One region of the Clostridium algidicarnis genome, then DNA from elsewhere that is predicted to be linked to it. Evidence: a T-box and tRNA genes for the amino acid it is inferred to sense, from the RefSeq annotation. Region 1 holds a T-box; the other holds one or more tRNA genes.
What was found. The T-box of region 1 lies ahead of trpS (tryptophan--tRNA ligase). A T-box ahead of a tRNA ligase gene usually reads a tRNA of that ligase, here a tRNA-Trp.
Positions count from the first base shown of each region.

Region 2: it encodes a tRNA-Trp, which carries the amino acid that the T-box ahead of trpS (tryptophan--tRNA ligase) is inferred to sense. The anticodon was not compared.

Region 1 covers NZ_JNLN01000001.1:1,821,679-1,831,917, forward strand. The annotation lists gene BV55_RS0108700 (glycoside hydrolase family 94 protein) at 1-357, shown strand, start outside; gene BV55_RS0108705 (hypothetical protein) at 476-670, opposite strand; gene BV55_RS0108710 (desulfoferrodoxin) at 873-1,247, shown strand; gene BV55_RS0108715 (peptide chain release factor 3) at 1,316-2,914, opposite strand; gene BV55_RS0108720 (double-cubane-cluster-containing anaerobic reductase) at 3,195-4,346, shown strand; gene trpS (tryptophan--tRNA ligase) at 4,491-5,489, opposite strand; T-box leader at 5,622-5,856, opposite strand; gene BV55_RS0108730 (ECF transporter S component) at 6,065-6,622, shown strand; gene BV55_RS0108735 (zinc-ribbon domain-containing protein) at 6,716-6,871, opposite strand; gene BV55_RS0108740 (YajQ family cyclic di-GMP-binding protein) at 7,199-7,690, shown strand; gene BV55_RS0108745 (sensor domain-containing diguanylate cyclase) at 7,756-8,826, shown strand; gene BV55_RS0108750 (hypothetical protein) at 9,001-9,411, shown strand; gene BV55_RS0108755 (hypothetical protein) at 9,688-10,239, shown strand, end outside.
Region 2 covers NZ_JNLN01000001.1:2,165,152-2,175,390, forward strand. The annotation lists gene tsaB (tRNA (adenosine(37)-N6)-threonylcarbamoyltransferase complex dimerization subunit type 1 TsaB) at 1-424, opposite strand, end outside; gene tsaE (tRNA (adenosine(37)-N6)-threonylcarbamoyltransferase complex ATPase subunit type 1 TsaE) at 421-882, opposite strand; gene BV55_RS0110310 (metal ABC transporter substrate-binding protein) at 1,203-2,153, shown strand; gene BV55_RS0110315 (CBS domain-containing protein) at 2,243-2,863, shown strand; partial or broken gene BV55_RS15375 (IS3 family transposase) at 2,952-4,105, opposite strand; gene BV55_RS0110330 (hypothetical protein) at 4,347-4,565, shown strand; tRNA gene BV55_RS0110335 (tRNA-Trp) at 4,698-4,773, opposite strand; gene BV55_RS0110340 (Y-family DNA polymerase) at 4,964-6,121, shown strand; gene BV55_RS0110345 (polysaccharide deacetylase family protein) at 6,301-7,098, shown strand; gene BV55_RS0110350 (S8 family serine peptidase) at 7,239-10,239, shown strand, end outside.

The DNA of each region.
Region 1 (10,239 bases):
GATATTGAAAGGTATAAGACAGAACCCTATGTTATGACAGCAGATATATACTCCCTAGAGCCTTATGAAGGCAGAGGCGGGTGGAGCTGGTATACAGGAGCTTCTGGATGGATGTATAAAACAGCAGTAGAAGATATACTAGGATTAAAAATAATAAAAGGAAGAGGGCTTATTATTAAACCCTGTGTGCCTATAGAGTGGAATGAATATAAAATAACATATAAAAAAGACAAAGGGATTTACAATATAATTGTAAAAAGAGATGAAGAGAAAAGGGTGTTAATAGATGGGGTGATATCTAAAGATGGATTCATAAACTTTAAAGAAGGAGAGCAAAATATAGTGGTATATATATAAGATATCTAATAAAAATAATAAAAATATTAGATAAATCCAATTAAAAAAGGTTATCGTAACTACGATAACCTTTTTTTGTGAAATGACTATCTGATCTAATACTCTTATGGTGCTCTATTTATGGCTGATCTCTCGAGGTATAGTCGAATTCCATCCAAGCTATATTGTTACAAACAATAGGATCTTCAACGGGATCAGGAAGTTTAGAACAACTTTCTTTATTTTCTTTAGAACAGGATTTTAAATCTTTAGAAGATTGTTCTAAATAACCCCTTTCCAATGGAAGATAGGGAACTTTAGATTTTTTACTCATAATCTATCACCTCTATACTTAGTATGTGGAATATTTCTAAAATAATAATACAAAGAAAATGGAAGTTTTAAATAAAGAAGGTATCTGATGTAAAAATTATATGAATATTTTAAAATTTAACCTAGTAGTACTTTATTAATGTTAAATATGATGTATAATTAAGTGTACAAGCAGTTATTAAATAATTAAGGAGGTAATTTAAATGACAAAATTACATCAAATTTATAAATGTAATGTATGTGGAAATATTGTGGAAATGGTTCATGCATCAGCAGGTGAATTAGTATGTTGTGGAGAACCTATGAAGCTTATGGAAGAAAACACTGTAGATGCAGCAAAAGAAAAGCATGTACCTGTAGTTGAAAAAGATGAAGATGTTGTAACTGTTAAAGTTGGATCTGTAGAGCACCCAATGGAGGATAAACACTACATAGAGTGGATAGAGATCATAACAGAAAACAAGGTATATAGAAAACACTTAAAACCAGGTGAAAAGCCAGAAGCAACTTTCACTATATGTGGAGAAATAGTATCTGTAAGAGAATATTGTAATCTTCATGGACTATGGAGAGCTTAAATTAAATAATAAATAAAAACCCCCTCAAAATTATATTTTGAGGGGGTTTTATTTACTTTAGAAAAAGATTAATTGTCAGCCTTACCTACATCTGATAATATAAGGCCTTTATTATGATCTAAAGCCCAATTTATACCCCAATCATTTTGGAATATAAGAATTTGTCTATCTTTTAAATCCACTACCCTTTTGGTATCACTTGTTAAGTTAAGGCTATCCATATCTAAATCTTTATTTTCTATCCATCTAACAAATCTATAAGCTAGTCTATCCATTTTTATTTCAACATTATATTCATGGTTAAGTCTATATTCTAGAACTTCAAATTGTAGAACACCAACTACACCTACAATTATTTCTTCCATTCCTATAAAAAGTTCTTTAAATACTTGAATAGCACCTTCTTGAGCTATTTGAGTTATACCTTTTACAAATTGCTTTCTCTTCATTGAATCTACAGGTCTTATTCTTGCAAAGAATTCAGGCGCAAAGGTAGGTATTCCCTCAAATTTAAATTTTTTATCTGCTTTACAAAGAGTATCGCCTATACTAAATATACCTGGGTCAAATACACCTATTATATCTCCTGAAAACGCCTCTTCAACAACTTCTCTATCTTGAGCTAAAAATTGTTGAGGCTGAGATAATTTTATTTTATTGTTACCTTGCATATGAAATATTTCCATGCCCTTTTTAAACTGGCCAGAGCATATTCTCATAAAGGCAACTCTATCTCTGTGAGCAGGATTCATATTTGCTTGAATCTTAAATATAAAAGCTGAAAAGTCCTCTGAAAAGGAATCTATTTCGCCTATATTTGAATTTCTTGATAAAGGTGGAGAAGTTAACTCTAAAAAGTTTTTAATAAATGGTTCAATACCAAAGTTTGTAATAGCACTACCAAAGAAAACAGGGGATAACTCTCCTTTTTTTACCTTCTCTATATCGAATTCATCTCCGGCAATATCCAAAAGCTCGATGTCTTCTATTAATTTATCGTGAAGGTTTTTACCTAAAAGGTCATTAAATACATCATCATCTATACTTTCTTTTACTGATTCCACTCTAGTTTGACCATGGCTTTTGTTGCCATTAAAGACTTGTATAGTATTAGTGCCTCTTTCATAAACGCCTTTAAAATCATGACCGGAACCTATAGGCCAATTCATAGGATAAGATTTTATCCCAAGTTCGTTTTCAAGTTCCTCTAAAAGTTCAAAAGGATCTCTAGTTTCTCTATCCATTTTGTTTATGAAAGTAAATATTGGAATATTCCTTAAGGAACAAACATTGAAGAGCTTTCTTGTTTGTTCTTCAACACCTTTTGCACCATCAATTACCATTACTGCACTATCAGCGGCCATCAAAGTTCTATAAGTATCTTCACTAAAGTCTTGGTGACCAGGTGTATCTAATATATTTATACAGTATCCATCATAATTAAATTGCATTACAGATGAAGTTACTGAAATACCCCTTTGTTTTTCTATCTCCATCCAATCTGAAGTTGCATGCTTTGATGCCTTTCTAGCCTTAACGGAACCAGCAAGTCTTATGGCTCCACCATATAATAGTAGTTTTTCTGTAAGTGTAGTCTTACCAGCATCTGGGTGAGAGATTATGGCAAAGGTTCGTCTTTTTTCTATTTCTTCTTTAAGATTCACTATAAAATCCTCCTTATGTTTTTAAGGATTATACCCTAGACCATTTAAGGTTAGGGTTTTAATTCTAAACACAGTAATTATAACAGTTAAAAAAGAAATTTTCAATAATAGTAAATGTTAGATATGAGAAAATATATACAAAAGTATTTAAAGGTTTTAAATGGCATTATAAATATAAGCTATAGAGTGGTTAAATAGTATAGAAAAGTACTATAAGGATTTGATTATTTTATATGTTAATATAAATTAAAAGTTAAATATAAATTAAAAGGAGATAAAGGAAATGGAAGATTACCCTAAGGGATTCGAGGAGTTTAGTGAAGCGAGAAGAAATGGATTCATAAAAGTTAAGGAATTAAAGGATGAAGGCAAAAAAATAGTTGGTACCTTTTGTACCTTTACTCCTGTAGAAATTATATTTGCAGCAGGAGCAATTCCAGTATCACTATGTGGAATGAGTGATGAGCCTATATCAGATGCTGAGATAGATTTACCACAAAATTTATGCCCTCTTATTAAATCTAGCTATGGATTTGCAATTACAAAAACTTGCCCTTACACATATTTTGCAGATCTAATAGTAGGTGAAACTACTTGTGATGGCAAGAAAAAGATGTATGAATATTTAGGAGAAATAAAAAATGTTCATGTAATGCAGTTACCACAAAATCTAGAGAGAAAAGACTCTTTTAATCTTTGGAAAAATGAAATATTATATTTAAAAGAGAAACTTGAAAATGACTTTGATGTTATTATCACAAAAGAAGATATAAAAGAATCTATAAAAGCAAGGAATAAAGAAAGACTATTATTACAGGAGTTTTATGATCTTCAAAAGCTATGTCCGCCTCCAATCAGTGGGTATGAAATTCATAAAGTATTAGAAGGATCATCCTTTAATTTGGACAAGCATAAACAAAATATAAGTCTCAAAGAGATGATAGAAGATATAAAACATAGTTATGAAAATGGACAAAGAAAAATAAGTAAAAATGCTAAAAGAATACTTATAACAGGATGTCCTATTGGAGGGGTAGCAGACAAGATTATAAAATCTATAGAAGAGAATAATAATGCAGTTGTAGTATGCTATGAAAATTGTTCTGGGGTTAAGGAAAAAAGTAGATTGGTAGATGAAAGTATTGATCCTATAGATGCACTTACAGAAAAGTATATAAATATAGGTTGCTCAGTTATGTCACCTAATAATAATAGAATAAGCTTATTAAATGAACTAATAGATGAGTATAAAGTAGAAGGGGTTATAGAGGTTGTACTCCAAGCCTGTCATACCTACGCTGTAGAGACTAAAAAGATAAGAGAGTTTGTAACAAAAGATAAAGAAATTCCTTATATGGCATTAGAAACAAGCTACTCATCTTCGGATATAGGACAAGTAAAAACTAGAATTTCAGCATTTATAGAAATGTTGTAAATATTTCTTTTGCAAAGATCGTATAAATTTAATTTTAAAAAGTTTATGAGATAAAAGAAGTGGCCCATTAAAAATCTAATATAAAATTATTAGACATTTAATGGGCTTATATTTAGTTTTCGTACCTTATTTAAGTTAACAATATTACCTAGGAATTAAACCTATTTTCTTTTGCATTTTTCTTAAGGTTTTATTAGCTACATAGTTAGCTTTTTCTGCACCTTTTTTATATATCTCTTCTAGGTAAGTTTTATTACTCATTAATTCATTTATTTTAGTTTGAATAGGTAAAAGCTCGCAAATTATAGCTTCGGCAACATCTTTTTTTAAGTCGGAATAGCCAAGACCTTCATAGTTTTTAACGATGTCTTTAGGTAAAATACCTTTTATAGAACTTAATATATTTATTAAGTTTTTAATGCCAGGTTGATCATCAGAGTAGTTAACTATTCCAATACTATCTGTTACAGTTCTACTTATTTTTTTCTTAATAACTTCAGGTGGATCCATTATTAAAATATATCCATTAGGATTATCTTCAGATTTAGACATCTTTTTAGAGGAATCCTGAAGGTCCATTATTTTGGCTGCAGATGTAGGTATATATCCATCAGGGATAGTGAAAGTAGGACTATATAAATTATTAAATCTTTCGCCTATATCTCTTGCAAGTTCTAAGTGTTGTTTTTGATCTATACCTACTGGAACTAAATCTGCATTATATAAAAGTATATCTGCTGCCATAAGAATTGGATAATTAAAAAGACCAGCACTTATAGACTCACCATACTTTTGAGATTTATCTTTAAATTGAGTCATACGTCCAAGTTCACCCATGTAACTAGAACAAGTTAGTAGCCATGAAGCTTCAGAGTGAGCAGGGACATGAGATTGGATAAAAAGAGTATTTTTTTCTGGATCTATGCCTGAAGATATATATATAGATAAGATTTCTAAAGTTCTTCGTCTAAGATCCTTAGGTTCTTGCCTTACAGTTATTGCATGTAAATCTGCAACGCAAAAATAGCAGTCATACTGATCTTGAAGTTTTACCCAGTTTTTTATAGCTCCCAAGTAATTACCAAGTGTTAAATCTCCAGAGGGTTTTATTCCGCTGAATATAATTTTTTTTGTATCTTCCATAAGTTACACTTCCTTTAAGTTTTATAGATTATTATATATAGGTACTCTAGAATACCTATAATGTATCTAAATATAGAATAGCTAACTTTTAGTATTTATATACCTGGATATAAAAAACACCCTATGAAAAAATCATAGGGCGCTTGTATAACCGCGGTACCACCTAATTTGAGGAAATAATCCTCATCTTTTAAAGATACTATCATATCTTTATCCTTTTAACGTAAGATGCACGGCTTAAAGTACTAAAATTCATTTAAGCACAAAAGAGACCCATTGGGTTTAAACATGACTATTATGATTCCACCATCCATAACTCTCTTAAAATCTGTTTTTAAACTTACTTACTTCTCTTTAAAGTTTTAAATTATTGGGATTTTAATATACATTGTTAATTGTATTGAGTCTATAATAGTACTATTTAATAATTATGTCAATATACAATAAACATATTTATATTAATAGAACTTGAAACAATAAATGTGTTACATATATTTGAATTAGTGGTAATTAGGGAATAGTATATATATAGGAAAGGTAATTATATTTACAATATTATTTTAGGGGGAATGGTGATGGAAAAGAAAAGAGATAACAAAATAGCAAAGACACAAAGTAAAATAAGGGATTTAATTTACATGGCGCTTATGTCATCAATTGTACTTTTAGGAACCTCTCTTATAACAATACCATCTTATAATGGAGTTATTCATATAGGAGATAGTATTATATTTATATCAGTTATCTTATTAGGTAAGAAGAAAGGTGCTGTATCCTCAGCATTAGGAATGTTTTTGTTTGATATACTTCATGGGTATACTTATTGGGCACCTTTTACATTTATTATTAAAGGTTCAATGGTACTTATAGCAGGATGGATAATTGAAAGGGGGGAGAATAAATCCACATTAAAATATGCCTTTGCATTTTTAGTATCTGGGATATTTATGATAGGTGCATATTTTATATCAGGAGCCTTAATAAAGATGCTGTTTTTAGGCGAGGGCATAACATTTATGAAGGCGCTTATAGTATCTTCTTATGATATACCAGGGAATATACTACAGGTATTTGTAGGTATAATAATTGCATTACCTTTAATAAAGGTAGTAGAAACTCATAGAATAGTATAAAAGGGAAAATAGGACAAGTTAAATATAAAAAAATGGACTAATTTATAAATAAATTAGTCCTAGAACTCATGAGAAAATAAAGTTTATATTCTCTTATCTATTGTTTCTTTCAGCTTTTCTTGCTCGTCTACAATCAGGGCATCTTACAGGATCATTTTCAAATCCTTTTTCTTTAAAGAATTCTTGCTCTCCAGCTGTAAAAACAAATTCTTTTCCACAATCTTTACATACAATATTTTTATCTTCCATTTTACAAACCTCCTTGTGATCAAAGGGTTAATTTATAGATAACTTCTTCCCTTGATCAAAGGAAGGGAAATTACCTCATTAAATTGGACCCATATAATATATAGAGCCAAGCTCATAATGATATTATAACATATAGTTATAATATTTCAATATGAAATTAATTAATTATTCAATCTACTTTAATGATATAAAATTTCAATAATAAAGGTATATATGATATAATATTGCTATAATTAAACAAATAAATGGTTGATTATATATTGGAAGTATTTTAAACTATAAGTATTAGGTAAAATCATAAGATTATACACAAAGGGGGAGAAAGTATTGGCAAGTAATTATTCTTTTGATGTAGTATCAAAAGTTGATATGCAAGAAGTGGATAATGCTATAAATCAAACTTTAAAGGAAATAAGTCAACGATATGATTTTAAAGGTAGTAAGTCTACAGTTGAACTTGTAAAGAATGAAATTAAAATAGCTTCTGAAGATGACTTTAGATTAAAAGCTGTAATAGAAATATTGAAGGCAAAGCTTATAAAAAGGGGTATTTCAGCAAAAGCTTTAGATTTTGAAAAAGTGGAAGATGCTACTATGGGAACCGTAAGACAAGTGGGCAAAATTGTAAATGGCATAGACAAAGAAAAATCAAAGCTTATAGTATCTGAAATAAAATCAAGTAAAATAAAGGTACAAACACAAATATTAGATGATGAGTTAAGAATTACAGGAAAAAACAAAGATGACTTGCAAGCTGTTATGGCTTTATTAAAAGGAAAAGATTTTGGGATAGAACTTCAATTTATTAACTATAGATAAATAAATTATTTTATTATTAAACCATGGATAAGGTTAATAATAAGACTAATTTTGGAGAAGAAAAAATGGAAGGTTATAAAGAAAAGTATGAAAAGTCACTAGAAGAATTTGAAATATACCAAAACTTTGCAGAAACACAAATTCAAATGCTGAGTGAAAAAAATATAAGCTTAGAAAAAAGTCTTGATGCCCTCGTTAATATAGTAGAAATAAGTAAATATATAAATTCATATTTAAGTAATGAAAATCTAATACCTATGATAAATGATATGATAATAGGTATATTAGGTGCAACTTATTCTTCTATTTATTTAGAAGAAAACGGTGAAATCATAATAAAAGCCAGTAATATGGAAGAAGCATACTTAATATTTGAAGAAAATTTTTATATTGAAAAGATAAAAAGTGGGAAACCTTTTATCTTAAATTCTAAAGAAACAATTTTTAATACTAGAAATAGAGGCAACATGCATTCCGCAATAGGTGTACCTATAAATCTTAGAGAAAAGTTTATGGGATATATGATTCTAGAGCATAGCCTTTGTAATTTTTTTAACCCAGATCATGTGAAGTTCATATCTTCTATAGCTAATCAAATTGCTATTGCTATTGAAAACAACATTTTGTATAAGGAAATACAAAGACAGATAAACATGGATCCCCTACTTGGAATTTACACACGAAAATATTTTATGAATTTTGTAAATGATAAGATTAGTGAGAATGAGTGTAGTAGATTTGCTATAGTTATGATTGATTTAGATGATTTTAAAAAGATTAATGACTCTTTTGGGCATCAATTTGGTGATGAAGTTTTACTAAAGACAGTAAAGGAAATAAAAAAAGGCTTAGGTCCAAAAGATATTGTAGCTAGGTATGGTGGAGAAGAGATTGTTTTATATATAGACCAAGGCGAAGATTTCAAAAGTGTTTATAAAATTGTTGATAATATTAGAAAGTCTATAGAAGATAATGAATATTCATTAGTAGAAGATTATAAGGCTGTAACTGCAACTTTTGGTATATCTTTTTATCCTATAGATGGTCAGAATATAATAAATTTGATCCAAACTGCAGATAGATTATTATATAAGGGCAAAAGAGCAGGTAAAAATAAAGTTATGTATAACATTTAAAACAAAGGTTATTTCTAATTAAGGAAGTAATCTTTTTTTGTATAATTAACTAAAGTAGAGGAAAATGTAAATAATTTATTAAGTTTTGAAGCTTCATTGATATAATATTCTGAATATTATATAATTATATTAACAAAGTGACTTTCTCTCAAATATAATAAAGGGGTGGTTAAGATGATACATGTATTTTGCAGCCAAAGAGGTACAGGAAAAACCAAATCATTAATAAAACTTGCAAACGCTAAAGCTGAAAAAGCAAAAGGTACTGTTATATATATAGATGATGATAAGGGGCCCATGTTTAATCTAGATTCTAGGATTAGAATGATTATTACAGATGACTTTAAATTAAAAGATTATAATGAAATGTACGGTTTTTTGTGCGGCATACTTTCAGAAGACTATGATATAGAAACTATCTTTATAGATGGTCTGTGTAACATTATTTCTGGAAACTTAGAAGATGCCGCACATTTATTTTTGAAGATGGAAAAGTTGGCTCACAATTATAAGTTGGAGTTTTATATAAATATAAATGCAGATTATAGTGAAATACCTCTATTTTTACAAAAGTATGCGGCTTAAATTTACAGATAGTATTAAAAATGTTAACGCGCTCTGATAATACTTAGAAAAATTAATTTTAAACTACTTTCTTTTAAGAAAGTAGTTTATTTTAGTTATAGAATTAGTTTGTTTTGTGTAGTCATATAGTATAATCTTCAGAAAAACTTAATTTAAACGATAATAAATAGAAGCTTAAAAATAGCTATTAAGTGTCATAATACCTTTAAATTAAGGTTTCAATGAAATGATTCTTAATTTAAAACATATAGATAAATTTAATCTGGAGGATGAACTATGGGAAATATGATTAATGTAAATAATCCTTATGGAACTAATAATAAAAAACTTACCTCAAAACTTACATTTCAAAATGGAGAAAGTTTTTCAGCAAGAGTTGTAGCATATGGAGATTCTAAAGATGAAGTTACTTTAAGGATGATAGATGGATGGCAATTTGAAGCACAAATAGATGAAAATATAGACTTGGATTATAAAGGAATAAGAAAGTTTGTAGTAGAAGGATTTGAAGATAACAAGCTTAAGATAAAAATCTTAAAGTCAGAAGTAGCATTAGAAGATAATTTTAAAGGATCCATCGACTTAATATTAGAAGAAAATGGTCTTACCAAAGCAGATGGAGAAATATTAGTTAAGATGTTAAAACATAATATAGAGCTGAATAAAGAAAATATTTCAAAAGTTAAAACATTAATAGATTTTAAAGAAAATGTATTGTCTGATCCTTCAAAAGAAAGAGAATTTATATTAAAATATTTAAATAGTAAATCCATAGATATAAACAGTGAACAAGGAAAAAACATAGAAAAGGTTTTAAAAGAATCCTTT
Region 2 (10,239 bases), 340 kb from region 1:
GGGAAGCATAATCCATGATTTGAATAAGATTTTCATTTTCATACGTATATAGACTAGTATAAACGTTATCTCTAAGTGCATCCATAATTGGACATATAATACCAGAGAAGCCGTAGATATTACGAGCTAATGCGTCTAAGGAAGATACTGAAATAAAAGGTTTGTTTGATGAAAAGCTTAAACCTTTTATAGTTGCCATTCCAATTCTAAGCCCTGTAAAAGAGCCTGGACCTTTTGATATAACGAATCCATCTATTTCAGATATATCTAATGAAATACTGTTTAATAAAGTATCTATCATGGTTAGTAGTAACACTGAATGCTGTTTTTTATAATTAAAATTTATTTCTCCAAGTAATTTATCATCTTCTAAAATTGCAACACTAGCCGTTGAGCTAGATGAATCTACGCTAAGTACCTTCATATTTTAATCTCCTTTATATAATTATATCTGTCTCCATTAGATATAATTTCAATATTTCTTACATCTTCACCTAAGTCATTAAGTTTAGATAATACTATTCTTAAATGTTCTTTTGGTATAAGAGCTTTTATATAGTCAGCCCATTCGATAACACTTACTGCGTTATCAAATATATACTCATCAAAACCTAGCTCATAAATTTCATCAGGATCATTGACTCTATATACATCAAAATGATATAGCTTTAATCTTCCGCTATCATACTCATTTACAATAGTAAAGGTAGGACTAGTAATATGACCTTTAATACCTAACCCCTTAGCTATACCCTTAGAAAGGTGGGTTTTGCCAACACCTAAATCACCTACTACACATATAATATCTCCAACGCTACAAAGATTACCTATTTGCTCGCCTATATTTAAAGTTTCTTCTACATTATTTACAATAAAGTCCATAAAAATGGTGATATAATCACCATCACCTCCTAAAAGTAAAATTAAACACACATGAATATTTTATATCAAAAGACATGAAAAAGAAAGAGGCGTAATATCTATATAATATATTATATAGATATTAGGAAGTTTAATATGAACATATGAAATATATATTACCACATTGTATGAGAAGATAAAATGATTTTTGTATCTTTATTTAATAAGTTAACGTATAATTAGTGTGTATAAAAAATTATTTAAATCACAACACTAACAAAGAAATATATAAGTTTGTTTATATATTTTTAAAATACTATATCTTTTGAGGTGAAAAATTGATGAAAAAATTCATATATGGAATAGTTACTATTAATGTAATAGTAATAGTAATCTTTGCTGCTACTTATAGATTTGGAATAGTCAAAAGTTCAGCAATTGTTGGAGAAAAAGAAAGTAGTGAAAAGTATTTAAATATTGTTGTTACAAGCAAGCCTCTTTATTATATTGTAAAAGATATAACCGGTGATAAACATAATGTTGAATATATGTTTAAAACTGAACAAGACATATTGGAATATAATTATACCGAAGACTCAATAAATAATATAGAAAAAAAAGATTTGTTTTTTTATAATGGAGCTAATTTAGAACCTTGGATTGATGTATTCACAGCTAAACTAAAAAAAGATAAATTATCAACAGTAAATGTTTCAAGAGGGGTAAAACTAAATTTACTTGATAATCCTAGAAAATATGGTGATAAAGAAATAAAAGAAAATCCTTATTATTTGCTAGGTATAGAGGAATATAAAATAGCATTATCTAATATAAAAAATTCCATAGAAGAAAAGGATCCTGTTAATAGACAATTTTATGAAAAGAATTATGAAAAGAAATTAAAAGAAATTTCTATAGTGGAAGAAGAAATGAAAGAAGCAATCGGTAAACTAAATACTTATTCAATAATTGTAAGTAGCGATGAATTTGATTATGGATTAAATTCCTTTAATTTAACTAATGTTCGATTAAAAAGGTTTGATAAAAATATTTCGGATAGTATACTAAAAGATCAAAAGGCTATAATTATTTTAGAAAAAAGTGATTCATCAAATGAAGATATTCAATCTACAATGAAAGATAATAATTCTCAAATAATTTATATGGAAAAATACAATGGAGATAAAGATTATCTAAATGTAATAAAAGATAATATGAAAATCATTAAAGACGCTAAAAATATCAAAGATGTTAAGGAATATACTTTAGATATAAATGATTTGAAGAAATAGTTTGAATTTATAGAATGTTTTAATGTATAATAACTATATATTACTAATTCTTAAATTTTATGATAATTGACTTAAAAGGAGATGGGGAAATGTTAGTAAAAAACATAATGTTGTCTAAAGAAAAATTAATTACAGTGAGTCCTAAAATTACAATTGGTCAGGCTCTTGAAATTATGAGTGAAAATAAGTTTTTATCTTTACCAGTAGTAGAAGGCGACAAGTTTTATGGAGCAATATCCAAGGATAGGATTTATGAATTTTATTATGAAAAATGCGAAGATAAACAATGCTTTTTGTCAGATTTTAATGTAGAAGTGGTTATGAGAAAAGATATACCAACAATATCACCTGTTGAGGAGATGGAAAAAGCAGTATACTTTTTAGAAATAATGAATATATCCTTTGTTGCTGTTATAAACGATAAAGGAGATTTCGAGGGTATATTAACCCATCATGCAGTATTTGAACAGTTTACATTATTGTTTGGGTTAAATAAAGGACAAAGATTAGCTGTTATGGCTTATGATGTTCCAGGACAAATTTCAAAACTTTCAAATGTACTTGCAGAAAATAATGCAGATATAATAAGCTTTGTAGTTGTAGATCCAAAAAGCGTTATAGATGTTATGGAAATTGTTGTGAGAATGAGAACTGACAATTTTGAACTTATAGAAGAAAAGGTAAAAGACTTAGGCTTCAAAATAATCTAACTATAAATTAAAAAGCCATCAGTATATGATGTGACCCCATTAAGTTAGACTTTATTGCGTAGTAGTTTTTAACTGCTATGCAATAATTTTATGCAGCTAAGTGGCTAAGTCTGTATTCTACAGGACTCATCCATCCTAGTTTCTCTTTAATTCGTTTCTCGTTATAATACTTTATGTATTTGTCTATTGTCTCTTTCAGTTCCTCATAGCTATAATAAACCACACCATAATACATTTCTTGTTTCATAATTCCAAAGAAGTTTTCCATTACTGAATTATCATGGCAGTTTCCTTTCCGGGACATACTTTGGAATATTTTATTTTCATTCAGATTATAACTATAAGCCTTCATTTGGTAAGCCCATCCTTGATCTGAATGAAATGTGCGCCTGTATTTACAATCGCTTGTAATTTTTATGGCTTCATTTAAAGCATTCATTATATTCTCAGCAGATGGTCGTTGTGAAATAGCATAGCTAATTATTTCTCTATTGTACATATCCATAAATGGATCCAGATAGAGCTTCTTGATGATCATTCTTCCTTTGTCATCTATATCATAATACTTAAATTCAGAGGTGTCTGTTGTAATCTTTTGGTGTTGAATATGAGTATCAAATCTCCTGTGAATTCTATTCGGAGCAACCTTGCCCATCTTGCCTTTATAAGAACTGTATTTACGGCTTTTTCTGGTAAACGAAGAAACTTGTAGCCCAAGCTTTTGAACAACTCTTTGAACACGTTTTTTATTTACAATGAGTCCCTGTTTTCTTAATTCTCCATAAATCCGACGATAACCAAAATCTTTGTTTTCTTTTCTAATTTCAAGGATTCTTTGCTCAAGATCTTCATTTGGATTTTCTCTATCAAAGCGTTTTTGTTGGAACGGCGCCCCTTTCTTTTGGGTCGTAAAGCATCAGGACCAGCAATTCTAAAATCGTTTACCCACTTATTAATTAATGGTGGATTGTTTATGCCAACTGATAGAGCCAACTCCTGATAAGAGACCTCTGTTGATAAATATAATTCTACCACATGAAATTTGAATTCGAAGGTATATGTTTTATTTTTTCTAGAACGCATTAAGCCTTCATCACCAAACGATTTAAAAGCATTTATCCATTTCATAACATCTCGAGAAGATTTTACACCATACTTATTTGCTAAAAAGTTTTTTCCCCCTTCACCATTCATGTATGAATTTACAATTCTTTTCTTGAATTCATAATCATATTTTGCCATAAAAAACCGACCTCCAATTGCTAGATTTTTAGGTCTAACTTTTAGGGGTCGGCTCAATATTCTGGTGGCTTTTTAATTGTGTATAAAACGATTAATTTGTCAACAAATGAAACCTTCATTCATAATATATAATATGAAACATTAATTGTACTTAAGGAGTAATAATAATTATAAATAAGTGCATTTATTTGATTCATAATTATTATATATTCCTTGAAATATATAAAGGGAGAATATATGTATGAAGAATGAAGAGATAATAAGGCAACTTTGCAATGATCCTGAAGGAATACGGTTTATAGAAAACTTAATAATAAATCAAAATATATCAATAAAAGGCAGTGGATGTAATCATAGATGTCACAAATGTAATTGTCAAAATAATTGTAATGATGATTTTGATAGTTGGATTATATTGCTACTACTCTTTTGTGGGTGTGGGTTTGGATTCTTCTTTTAGTTACCTTAGAATATAAATTAATTGTAATGTATTCATAACTATAGATTAATATTAATAAAAGGTATAAAAATGTTAATCTAAATAAATAATAAAAAAAGCTTATGAACATTTATGTTCATAAGCTTTTTATTCTGGCAGGGGTAGTAGGGCTCGAACCTACGACCAACGGTTTTGGAGACCGCTACTCTACCAATTGAGCTATACCCCTAAGCAACAATTAGAATTATACCGTATATTAAAAGATAATGCAATAGTTTTTTTATAGGATACATTAATTAATTTCATTAAGTATTAATTAGCTACAGGAAATTACAAAAGAAACAAAGGTTCTTAAATATCAAAAGCTTTAATGATATAATCATAATAAAAAATATTAATATAAATATAGGAGTTGTGATATGGAAAAGATAATATTTCATATAGATGTTAATTCAGCTTATTTATCTTGGAGCGCAGCAGATAGACTTAAAAATGGAGAAAAATTAGATATAAGGCTTGTACCATCTGTAATAGGAGGAGATGAAAACAGTAGAAGAGGAGTCGTTTTAGCTAAGTCAGATAAAGCAAAATATTACGGAATAATCACCGGTGAAAGTTTATATTCGGCTAGAAAAAAGTGCAATGATTTAATTGTAATTCCTCCCAACTTTAAAATTTATGAAAAATATAGTAAGGATATGTTTGAATTTTTACATAATTATACTCCTTATATCCAAAAGTATTCTATAGATGAATGCTTTTTAGACATGGGCCTTAATAAAAGGGAGGATGCTTTAAAGTTAGCTGAAATAATAAGAAAGAAAATAAAAGAAAAATTTAATTTTACAGTAAGTATTGGTGTAGCTACAAATAAATTATTAGCAAAGATGGCATCTGAACTAAAGAAGCCTGATAAGGTTAATACAATATTTAAAGAAGAAATAGAAATGAAGTTATGGCATCTTCCTGTAGAAGAATTATTTATGGTAGGTAAAAGTGCAAAAAAGACCTTGAATTTAATGTACATATATACCATAGGGGAGCTAGCTACTAGTGATAAAGCCTTAATTAAGGATAAATTAAAGAGTATGGGAGAACTTATATGGAACTATGCAAATGGAATAGATTTTAGCAAAGTAGAATATGATGAAGAAGATATTAAAAATATTAGTAATGAAACTACATTAGCTACAGACTTATTGCATAGAGAAAAGGCTCATAGGGTAATTTTAGAGTTATCGGATAAGGTTTCATATAGATTAAGGAAAAATAATAAATATTGTTATTCCATAGGTATAAATATAAAAACCAATGAATTCAAAAGCTATTCTCATCAAAAAAAGATATTAAATCCAACCAATTCAACAAAAATAATATATAAGATAGCAACAGAACTTTTCGACAAGTGTTGGAAAGGGGAACCAATTAGACTTTTAGGTATAAATTTAAGTAATTTGACAGATACTTATATAGAACAACTTAGCTTACTTTCATTAAAAGATGATAAAAAAATGATGGATAAAGAGAGTATAGATAAAGTTTTAGATAATATAAGAGAAAAGTATGGAAAAGTATAGACATATATAGAATTATATAAATATATTTTAAAAAATATACAGATATTTGCAAAACGAAACATATTCAAAGGTAGCAATTATAATGATATAATTTAAAGAAATATTGAAGATTCAGAATTGAACATCAATATGGAAGTGTAAGTATTGGGTTGTAGATATCACTGTTAAGAGGTAATGATATGAAACATAATTTGAGGTATGTTATATTTTTAATTTCAATATACATCATAAGTACTATATTAGGCAGTTATTTATTTTCTTATAGATCAAGAAAGATAGATCAAAAGAATAGTGTAGTATCAGAATATAATAATGTTAAATCCAAAGAAGCTAAATTTATGGATGAAGCCTATGAAGAAGAACCAAAGGATGAAAAGGATATAATTTTAGAAAATGACAAAATCGCATATTTAACTTTTGATGATGGTCCAAGTAGCAATATAACACCTAAGATTTTAGATATATTAGAAGAAAATCATATTAATGCTACATTCTTTATAACAGGGGAAAGAGCAAAAAGTAATAAAGAAATAATTAAAGATATAAGATTAAAAAAACATTCAATCGGCAATCATTCTTATACTCATGATTTTAATATAGTTTATTCATCAAAAGAGAACTTTACAAATGAAGTAGAAAGTACAGAGAGAGTTTTAAAGGATATCTTAGGAGAAGATTATAAAAGCGACTTTTTTAGATTTCCAGGGGGATCCTTTGAAGATTACAAAGATGCATATAAAGATATATTAAAGAATATGAATATTAAATATATAGATTGGAACGCCCTAAATGGTGATTCTGAATATAACAATGTACCAGTAGAAGCCCAGCTTCAAAAAATCAAGGAGACTGTTTCAAATAAAGATAAGGTAATAATACTTTTGCATGACTCATCCTCCAAAGAAACAACTGTAGAGGCGTTACCTGAGATAATTAGGTATTTAAAGGAAGAGAACTTTAAATTTATAGGACTTTAATTTAAAAGAGTAAATACAACTTTAAACAAATTAATATTAATTTAATTAGAATTTTAAGTTTATTGTAGAGCTAATAATGATAAAAACTATATTTTTTTATAGTTATTATAAAATTTATTTTATAGGAGGGGGACGATTTAGTGAAAAAAGAATTTAGAAAGAGTATGTCAAAGTTTTTAACTATTGCATTTTCATTATCCCTAGTCTTTAGTAGTTCTAGCAAAGTAGGGGCACAGACTCAAGAAAATATGGCTTTGAGTACGGAACAGATTGCAAGTATGCAAAGTCAACTAAAAGAACTTTTATCTGAGGATAAAAGGAAGATAGAATTACATGAAGAAGATCCGGAGGAAGTTATAAGAATTATAGTAGAACTAGATGAAAAACCTGCAGCTGAGAGAATGCCACAAGGTATTGCCGCATCAACGGAGATTATTAATGAAGTAAAAGAGGCTCAAAAAGAAACTAAAGATGAAGCAGAAAAGCTTGAGGGAGCAGAAATAAGACATAGTTATGGAAACCTTGTTAATGGATTTAGTATGAATGTTAAACGTAAAGAAATAGAAGATTTAAAAGAATTAGATGGAGTAAAGAGTGTAAAAGAAGCCAACCGTTATGAACCACAAATAAATTATGCTAAAGGTTTAACACAGGCTTTTGATGCATGGACGAAATATAACATCAAAGGAGAAGGAATGCTAGTATCTATAATTGATACAGGCATTGATTACGAGCACAAAGATTTAAAGAATCCAAAAGATAGTTCTAAATTAAAGTTAAATAAAGATAAGGCAGAAGAAATAAAAAATAATAATATATTAAAGGCTGAAAAAGGGACTGATACGTATTTCAGTGATAAGATACCGTTTGGATATAATTACGCAGATAAAAATGATGATGTAATAGATACAAGAGAAGATGGCGGTCATGGTATGCATGTGGCAGGAATTGTAGGTGCAGATGGTAATGAAGAAGAGATAAAACTTGGACAAGCAGTTCAAGGAGTTGCACCTGAGACACAATTACTTGCTATGAAAGCTTTTTCTAATGGGCCTGGAGGTAAATATGCATTTAGTGATGATATAGTTGCAGCTATAGAAGACTCAGCCACATTAGGCGCTGATGTAATTAACATGAGTTTAGGGTCTGTATCTGGATTCCAAGATGATGATGATGCAGAGCAAAGAGCCATAAAAAATGCTACAGAAAAAGGCGTAATGGTAGTTGTTTCAGCTGGAAACTCTAGCTACTCTACAGCACCATATAGAGATAAAAATATGAAGGATATATCTACAGTTGGGGCACCAGCTTTAGCAAAAGATGCATTAATGGTTGCAAACTTTCAAAATCAAAATGTTACATCTTATGCTACATCATTTTTAGATTCAAATGGAAAAGAATTTTTAAAGACTGCATATAGTGAACATACTTTTAAATTTGAAGATAATAAAGAATTAAGTCTTGTAAGTTGTGGAGTTGGAAAACCTGAAGACTTTGTAGGCAAAGAATTAAAAGATAAAGTTGCACTGATAGAAAGAGGAGATTTAGCCTTTACAGAAAAGATAATTAATGCTCAAAAGGCAGGAGCATGTGGAGTCGTAATGTTTAATACTAGTGCGGGTGGAGAGGCTTTAATTAATATGGCTACTGAAGGAAGTATAACTATACCTGCCATATTTGTTGGAAATAAAGCAGGAGCAGAAGCAACTAAAAGATTGAAAAATAAAGAAGATGTTAAATTTAAATTCACAGGAGATACAATAAGTGGAGAAAATCCTAATTCAGGAGACTATGATGATAGCACATCTTGGGGTACAGCTCCTAACTTAGATTTTAAACCTCAAATTGCTGGACCAGGTGGAAATATATTCTCTACAGTTAATAATAATAGATACGAAACTATGAGTGGTACATCAATGTCAGCACCACATGTATCAGGAGGTATGGCATTAATATTAGAATCCATAAAAGAATACGATAAAGATCTTAAAGGAAGAGAACTAGTAGATTATGCAAAAAATGTTGCAATGAACACTTCAGTAGTTAAAAATGATAAGGGTGGAGTTCCTTTTTCACCAAGAAGACAAGGAGCGGGATTAATTCAAATATCAGATGCTATAAAAAATAAAGTTACTGCTACTTATAATGGGGTTGGATCTGTAGCATTAAAAGAGATACAAGGTAAAAATATTAGTTTCACTATTGATTTAAATAATCATGGTGATAAAGATGTTACTTATTCTTTAGATAAGATAGGGGGAGTTTTATCTCAAGAAGATAAGGATGCTTCAGGAGAAATGGCTAGAGATATAATCCTTTCAAAAGATGATGCAGATATAACCTTTGATAAAAAAGAGGTTACAGTTAAAGCAAAAGGTACTGAAAAGGTTAATGTAACTATAAATATAGGTGATAATCTAAGTACAGAAAGATTTTTAGAAGGATATTTGCAATTAAAATCAACTGATTCAGATCAACCTTCACTGGTTGTACCTTACATGGGATACTATGGAGATTGGGCTAAGGAGAGAATAATAAATTACGGAGATTGGGAAGAATCAGATAGTTTGATGGCTCAAATAGATGACGCTTCTCTAACAGCTCTTATGGCCACATATAAAGGTGATAAAGTGAATATATTAGGTGATAATCCAGAAGACTTTGCAATATCCCCTAATGGAGATAATTACTGTGAAGAGGTTATACCATATTTATATTTCCTTAGAAATGCAAAGAAAGTTGTAAGTGAAATTGAAGATGAAAATGGAAATGTAGTAGTAAAAGCAGGTGAGATGGATGATGTAAGGAAACAAGTTTATAATAACTCTAATAATTCAGGGAAATCACCATCACTTAGAAATGATTTATCTTGGAATGGAATGGTGTACAATAAATCTAAAGGTGAGAACGAGGCTGTTAAAGAAGGCATATATAAATTATCAATAAAGTCCTATGTAGATTTAGATAATAAAGAGCCACAAAAGTTTGAAGTACCAATTAAAGTGGATATAACAGCACCGGAAATTAAAGTTATATCATCTGAAATAGAGGGAGAAGACTTAGTAATTAAATGGAATGCAAAAGATAACTTAGCAGGTATTTTAAATAGTGCTATATTTATAGGTGATGATATTAAAAAAG